Regions from separate parts of the Streptomyces sp. NPDC002793 genome, predicted to be linked through region 2. Evidence: predicted binding sites of a transcription regulator. Region 2 holds the regulator's gene; the other holds the start of a gene.

Region 1 (3,964 bases), on a different contig from region 2:
ACGCCGGTTTCGGCAACAAGGGGCGTTATCTGGACGTCTCGATGGCCGATGAGCTGACGATGCTGAAGGTCCACTGCGAGGCGGTGCTCCGGCTGACCTCCGCCGCGGCGGGCTCCATGCGGGAACGTGGTCGCGGAGGGGTGGTCAATGTGGCCTCCGTCGCGGCGTTCCTGCCGCGGGGGACGTACGGGGCGTCGAAGGCGTGGGTCGTCCAGTTCACCCAGGGCGCGGCGAAGGACCTGGCGGGTTCGGGGGTGCGGCTGATGGCGCTGTGCCCCGGCTTCGTTCGGACCGAGTTCCACGAGCGTGCCGGGATGGGGACGGGCAACATCCCGGACTGGATGTGGCTCGACGCGGACAAGCTGGTGGCCGCGGCCCTGGCGGACCTGGCCCGGGGCAGGTCCGTGTCGATCCCGGACCCGCGCTACAAGACCCTGATGGGACTGGTGAAGCTGACGCCCCGGGGCCTCCTCGGCGGAGTCACCTCCCGCGCGGGCCGGACGTACGGCCCGAAGTAGGCGGAGCACGGCGGACGCACCGAGGCCCGGTGCCCCCGCGACGGGGGTACCGGGCCTCGGTGGCGTACGGAGCCGTACTAGTGCGAGTGGCCGTGGCCGCCGTGACCGGCGTCGGCCTCTTCCTCGGCCGGCTTCTCGACGACCAGGGTCTCGGTCGTGAGCAGCAGCGACGCGATGGACGCGGCGTTCTCCAGGGCGGAGCGGGTGACCTTGACCGGGTCGATGACGCCGGCCTTCACCAGGTCGCCGTACTCGCCGGTCGCGGCGTTGAAGCCCTGGCCCTTGTCGAGCTCGGCAACCTTCGAGGTGATGACGTAGCCCTCGAGGCCCGCGTTCTCGGCGATCCAGCGGAGCGGCTCGACGGCGGCGCGGCGCACGACCGCGACACCCGTGGCCTCGTCGCCGGTCTTGTCGAGGTTGCCCTCGAGGACCTTGACGGCGTGGACCAGAGCGGAGCCACCACCGGAGACGATGCCCTCCTCGACCGCGGCGCGGGTCGCGGAGATGGCGTCCTCCAGACGGTGCTTCTTCTCCTTGAGCTCCACCTCGGTGGCGGCACCGACACGGATCACGCACACGCCGCCGGCCAGCTTCGCGAGGCGCTCCTGGAGCTTCTCGCGGTCCCAGTCGGAGTCCGTGGCCTCGATCTCGGCCTTGATCTGGTTGACGCGGCCCTTGACGTCGGCGGAGTTGCCGCCGCCGTCGACGATGGTCGTGTCGTCCTTGGAGATGGTGACGCGGCGGGCGGTGCCCAGCACGTCGAGACCGGCGCCGTCGAGCTTGAGGCCGACCTCCTCGGCGATGACGGTCGCACCGGTGAGGGTGGCGATGTCACCGAGCATGGCCTTGCGGCGGTCACCGAAGCCCGGGGCCTTCACCGCGACGGCGTTGAAGGTGCCACGGATCTTGTTGACGACGAGGGTGGAGAGCGCCTCGCCCTCGACGTCCTCGGCGATGATCAGGAGCGGCTTGGAGGCACCGGCCTGGATGACCTTCTCCAGGAGGGGGAGCAGCTCCTGGATGGAGCCGATCTTGCCCTGGTGGATCAGGATGTACGGGTCGTCGAGGACGGCCTCCATACGCTCCTGGTCGGTCACCATGTACGGGGACAGGTACCCCTTGTCGAAGGCCATGCCCTCGGTGAACTCGAGGTCCAGACCGAAGGTGTTGGACTCCTCGACGGTGATGACACCGTCCTTGCCGACCTTGTCCATCGCGTCCGCGATGAGCTCGCCGACCTGCGGGTCCTGCGCGGAGAGCGCGGCCACGGCGGCGATGTCGGCCTTGTCGTCGATCGGGCGGGCGGTCGCGAGGAGCTCCTCGGACACGGCCTTCACGGCGGCGTCGATGCCCTTCTTCAGGGCGGCCGGGGACGCGCCCGCGGCGACGTTGCGCAGGCCTTCGCGGACGAGGGCCTGGGCGAGCACGGTGGCGGTGGTGGTGCCGTCACCCGCCACGTCGTTGGTCTTGGTCGCCACCTCCTTCACCAGCTGGGCACCGAGGTTCTCGTACGGGTCGTCGAGCTCGACCTCGCGCGCGATGGTGACACCGTCGTTGGTGATGGTGGGAGCGCCGAACTTCTTGTCGATGACGACGTTGCGGCCCTTCGGGCCGATCGTCACCTTCACCGTGTCGGCAAGCTTGTTGACGCCGCGCTCAAGGGCGCGACGGGCGTCCTCGTCGAACTTCAGGATCTTCGCCATGGGCTGAGCTGTCCTCTCAAACGAACTGCGCCCCTCGCCGCCCGGCTAGTTATTTCGCGGGGGCCAGGGGCGCAGAACAGAAGCAAACGTGGGTGAATTACTTCTCGACGATCGCGAGAACGTCGCGCGCCGAGAGGACGAGGTACTCCTCGCCGTTGTACTTCACCTCGGTGCCGCCGTACTTGCTGTACAGAACGACATCGCCGGTCTTGACGTCGAGCGGAAGGCGCTCGCCGTTCTCGAAGCGGCCCGGGCCCACGGCCAGGACGACGCCCTCCTGGGGCTTCTCCTTGGCGGTGTCCGGAATGACCAGGCCGGAAGCCGTGGTCTGCTCGGCGTCGAGCGGCTGGACCACAATGCGGTCCTCGAGCGGCTTGATCGCAACCTTGGAGCTGGTGGTCGACACGATCCGGTCTCCCCCTTCGGAGATCTCACGGGGTTTAACAGTCTGTGGGATGCCCGACCGGACCGATCCGTCGTCGCGGGTGCCGGACCTGCCCTGTCGCGCAGTGGTGCTGGCACTCTCCCTTGGGGAGTGCCAGCACTGACACTATGACCGCGGTTAGCACTCGGTCAAGCGGAGTGCCAATTCACCACCCTCGCGTGGCGTCGTGGAACCGGCGCACGCCCGGACAACGCGGGAGACCGCCGCGGTGTTCCGGCTCCGTTCCGGCGACACGGAGTCACCCTCGCGCGGGCCGCTCCGCTCAGACGTAGTCCTCCAGCCTGGCCACGGCGTACCCCTTGTCCGTGACCGTCTTCATGACGCGGCGGACCATGTCGGCCATGGATCCCTCCCAGTCCTCACGCCCTCGGAAGTGGGTGAGGATGATGTCGCCCGGGTGCAGGTCCTGGTCCCACTCGCGCCACTCCATGTGGTCGGGGAACGCCTCGGCGGCCCACAGGGGCACCGCCGTGATGCCGCAGGACTTGGCGGCGCGCAGGGTGTCGCCGTTGTAGTTGCCGTACGGCGGCCGGAAGAGGGTGGGCCGCTTCCCGAAGCGCTTCTCGATGACGTCCTGCTCGCCGCAGATCTCCCGCCGCTGCTCGGCCGCCGAAAGCCCCGGGAGGTAGCGGTGGTTGAGCGTGTGGTTGCTGAGGGTGACCCCCCGGGCCTGCATGTCCTTGAAGTAGTCGTAGTCGTCACTCACCACGTAGTCGCTGAGGAAGGCGCTGTACGGGATCTTCAGCTCCGTCATCATCCGCAGCAGTTCGGGGTCCTTCTCCGCCCCGTCGTCGATCGTCAGGAAGACGACGCGCTCCTTGGTGGGGACCGTGGTGAAGACCGGCGGGAGCGACTCCCCGCCCTCCACCTCGAACCCCTCCCGGGTCGTGATGCGGGGCCGCACGGCGGGCGGTGGAGGGGCGGTGAGCGGGACCTTCGCCAGGCCCCATCTCTTCGCGGCGGCGACACGGGCCGCCTGCTCCCGTTGCTTCCGCTCCGCCTCGGCAGCGGCGGCGGCGGGGCCCGCCGGAGGGGCCGGGGCTCCCGGAGGGGCGGCGGCTCCCGGTTGCCCGGCGGCGGGTCCCTGGCGCACGGCGGCGTCGTCCACGCCACCGCCGGCGCATCCGGACGCGGCGGCTCCGGCGAGCAGGGCCACCAGGATCGCGCAGACCGTTCCGCGGTGCTTCGTGGTGGATTTTTCTGTTTGTCGTACTAGCTGCATGGCGCCGCATCCTGCCACCGGGTCACCGGCCGCCTCCCGCGACACCTCCGGCGGGCCCGCCGGGTCCCCCGGCTGG
Region 2 (3,964 bases):
TCCCTGCTGTCCTGGCTGGAACTGACCGGTGGGCCGCTCCTCGCCACGCAGCACGGCCAGCTCCCTCAGGAGGCGCTCCTGCTCGGGGTCCATCTTCGTCGGGGTCATGACCTCGACGTGCACGATCAGGTCGCCGCGCCCGCCACCGCGCAGGTGCGTGATGCCACGCCCGTGCAGCGGGACCGACTGGCCGGACTGGGTGCCCGGCCTGATGTCGATCTCCTCCAGACCGTCGAGCGTCTCGAGCGGCACCTGGGTGCCGAGCGCCGCCGCCGTCATCGGGATGGTGACCGTGCAGTGCAGATCGTCGCCGCGCCGCTGGAAGACGGCGTGGGAGAGCTCGTGGATCTCGACGTAGAGGTCGCCGGCGGGGCCGCCGCCGGGGCCGACCTCGCCCTCGCCCGCGAGCTGGATCCGGGTGCCGTTGTCGACACCGGCGGGGATCTTCACGGTGAGGGTGCGCCGCGAGCGGATGCGGCCGTCACCGGCGCACTCCGGGCACGGCGTCGGGACGACCGTGCCGAATCCCTGGCACTGCGGGCAGGGCCGCGAGGTCATGACCTGGCCGAGGAAGGACCTGGTGACCTGGGAGACCTCGCCACGGCCGCGGCACATGTCACAGGTCTGCGCGGAGGTGCCGGGTGCGGCGCCCTCGCCACTGCAGGTCGTACAGACGACCGCCGTGTCGACCTGGATGTCCTTGGTCGTGCCGAAGGCCGCCTCGTTGAGGTCGATCTCCAGCCGGATCATCGCGTCCTGGCCGCGCCGGGTCCGTGAACGGGGCCCGCGCTGCGCGGCGTTGCCGAAGAACGCGTCCATGATGTCGCTGAAGTTGCCGAAGCCGCCGGCTCCGAAACCTCCCGCGCCACCGCCGCCGCCCGAGTTGGACAGCGGGTCACCGCCGAGGTCGTAGACCTGCTTCTTCTGCGGGTCCGACAGCACCTCGTAAGCGGCGTTGATCTCCTTGAACCGCTCCTGGGTCTTCGGGTCCGGGTTGACATCCGGGTGCAGCTCGCGTGCGAGCCGACGGAATGCCTTCTTGATCTCGTCCTGAGATGCGTCGCGGCGCACGCCTAGTACGGCGTAGTAGTCCGTGGCCACTTACGAATCCGCCAGGATCTGTCCGACGTAACGTGCCACTGCGCGTACCGCTCCCATCGTTCCGGGGTAGTCCATGCGGGTCGGTCCGACCACGCCGAGTTTGGCGACTGCCTCGTCGCCCGAACCGTAGCCGACCGCGACGACGGACGTGGAGTTGAGGCCCTCGTGGGCGTTCTCGTGCCCGATCCGTACGGTCATGCCTGAGTCCGTCGCCTCACCGAGCAGCTTCAGCAGCACGACCTGCTCCTCCAATGCCTCCAGCACCGGCCGGATCATCACAGGGAAGTCGTGCCCGAAGCGGGTGAGGTTGGAGGTGCCGCCGATGATCAGCCGCTCCTCCGTTTCCTCGACCAGAGTCTCGAGGAGGACGGAGAGCACCGTGGATACGGTTCCCCGGTCCTCGTTCTCGAAGGACTCCGGCAGGTCCTGCACCAGCCGGGGGACGTCCGCGAAGCGTCGTCCGACGACCCGGCTGTTGAGCCGGGCCCGCAGATCGGCCAGTGACGTGTCACCGAACGGTGCAGGGCAGTCGATCATACGCTGTTCGACCCGGCCCGTGTCCGTGATCAGCACGAGCATCAGACGGGCCGGAGCCAGCGAGAGCAGCTCCACGTGCCGGACCGTCGACCGGGTCAGCGAGGGGTACTGCACGACGGCGACCTGCCTGGTCAGCTGCGCGAGCAGCCGGACCGTGCGGCCCACGACGTCGTCGAGGTCGACCGCGCCGTCGAGGAAATTCTGAATGGCCCGGCGCTCCGGCGACGACAGGGGCTTGACGCCCGCGAGCTTGTCGACGAAGAGACGGTAGCCCTTGTCCGTCGGAATACGTCCCGCACTGGTGTGCGGCTGGGCGATGAAGCCCTCGTCCTCCAGCACCGCCATGTCGTTGCGGACAGTCGCCGGAGAGACCCCGAGGCTGTGCCGCTCCGTGAGTGCCTTGGAGCCGACGGGCTCCTCGGTGCCGACGTAGTCCTGGACGATGGCGCGCAGCACTTCGAGTCTGCGTTCACTGAGCACCGCGCACACCTCCAGCTGTGTTCTTCGGTGTCTGCTTGGCACTCTGTGCGTTCGAGTGCCAGCAATCCCCCGGTCAGTGTACGGGGGCGGGGTGGGCCCGGGGCAAGGGCGACCGGCCACGCCGTCACGGGACTGCGCAGGTCGTTGCCGATAGCGTCGCGGTATGGACGTCTCTTGGGAAGAGTTCGGCTGGGAGCGGTTGGGCAACGGTACGGGGCGGCGGCGCCTTCCCGTCTGGGACGCGACCGCCGCGCTGGTGGCGGGGACGGAGGGGGTGCTGCTCTACGACACCGGGTCGACGCTCCGGGAGGGGGCCGAGCTGAGGACCCAGGCGGAGGCGATGCTGGGCCGGAGGGTGACGCATATCGCACTGAGCCATCCGCACTTCGACCATGTGCTGGGCACCGCCGCCTTCTCCGGGGCGGAGGTCTACGGAGCCGTCGGCACGGCGGACCTGCTGGGGCGGGGCGCCGAGGAGCTGCGCGCGGACGCCCTGCGGCACGGGATGGGTGAGGCGGACGCCACCACGGCCACGGACACCCTGGTGGCCCCGCGGCACCAGGTGAGCGGCGAGTGGACGCTCGGCCTCGGCGGCGGGTTCCAGGTGCTGCTGGCCAATGTGGGCCCCGGTCACAGCGGCCACGATCTCGCGGTGCTGGTGCCGGGCTCCCCCGTCGTGGTGCTCTGCGGAGATCTGGTCGAGGAGTCCGGCGAACCGCAGGCGGGCCCGGACGCGGTCCCCTCGCACTGGCCTGCCGCGCTGGACCGGCTGCTGGAGCTCGGCGGCGAGGACGCGCTGTACGTGCCGGGACACGGGGCGGTGGTGGACGCGGCGTTCGTACGTGCCCAGCGTGATCGGCTGGCCGACCGCTTCGGCGTGTCGTGAAAGGCCGGCGGATTATCGTCGTGCCATGCGCAGCTACCAGCCGGATCTGACTCCGCCGTGGAAGAAGTCCGCCCCCGCCCCCGAGGTCCCCGCCGAGCCCGATCTGGTCGTCGAGGACGCCGTCACCGGCTTCTGCGGGGCGGTGATCCGGTGCGAGAAGACGGCCCAGGGGCCGACGGTCACGCTGGAGGACCGCTTCGGTAAGCACCGGGTCTTCCCGATGGAGCCGCGCGGCTTCCTGCTGGACGGCAAGGTGGTCACCCTCATACGCCCCTCGGCCGGCGGCCCCGTCCGCCCCATGCGTACGGCGTCCGGTTCGGTGGCGGTCCCGGGGGCGCGGGCCCGGGTGGCGCGGGCGGGCCGGATCTACGTGGAGGGGCGGCACGACGCCGAGCTCGTCGAGCGGGTCTGGGGCGACGACCTGCGCATCGAGGGCGTGGTGGTGGAGTACCTGGAGGGCGTCGACGACCTGCCGGCGATCGTCCGGGAGTTCGCGCCCGGCCCGGACGCCCGGCTCGGTGTCCTGGTCGACCATCTGGTGCCCGGGTCCAAGGAGTCCCGGATCGCCGCTCAGGTCACCGACGCGCACGTGCTGGTGGTCGGGCATCCGTACATCGACGTCTGGGAGGCCGTGAAACCGTCGTCCCTGGGCATCCCCGCGTGGCCGGTGGTTCCGCGTGGCCAGGACTGGAAGACGGGCGTGTGCCGAGCCCTGGGCTGGCCGGAGAACACCGGTGCGGCCTGGCAGCGCATCCTGTCCGAAGTCGGCTCGTACAAGGACTTGGAACCTCAACTGCTGGGCCGCGTAGAAGAATTGATCGACTTCGTCACTCTGCCCGGCTGATGCCCGGAGCCCTTTGACGAGGATCCGGTACCGATACCCGCGAACACCTGCGCCGCACACGCACCATCCGTTATTGAGAGGTGACGGCAGTGCCGGCGCAGGGGATGGGACGGGGC

What was found. Region 2 encodes HrcA, which represses chaperone genes, less so after heat shock. Its sites were predicted from a motif close to TTNGCACTCNGNNNNNCNGAGTGCNAA; they were not measured.
Region 1: groES (co-chaperone GroES) is a predicted target of HrcA. The motif match lies at 2,784-2,810, and genes of this name have one in related genera.

Annotation. Positions count from the first base shown of each region.
Region 1 covers NZ_JBEOVL010000014.1:67,647-71,610, forward strand. The annotation lists gene ABT001_RS16105 (SDR family NAD(P)-dependent oxidoreductase) at 1-518, shown strand, start outside; gene groL (chaperonin GroEL) at 596-2,221, opposite strand; gene groES (co-chaperone GroES) at 2,319-2,627, opposite strand; gene ABT001_RS16120 (polysaccharide deacetylase family protein) at 2,929-3,888, opposite strand.
Region 2 covers NZ_JBEOVL010000013.1:112,067-116,030, reverse strand. The annotation lists gene dnaJ (molecular chaperone DnaJ) at 1-1,101, opposite strand, end outside; gene hrcA (heat-inducible transcriptional repressor HrcA) at 1,102-2,118, opposite strand; gene ABT001_RS15390 (MBL fold metallo-hydrolase) at 2,282-3,004, shown strand; gene ABT001_RS15385 (DUF3097 domain-containing protein) at 3,030-3,848, shown strand.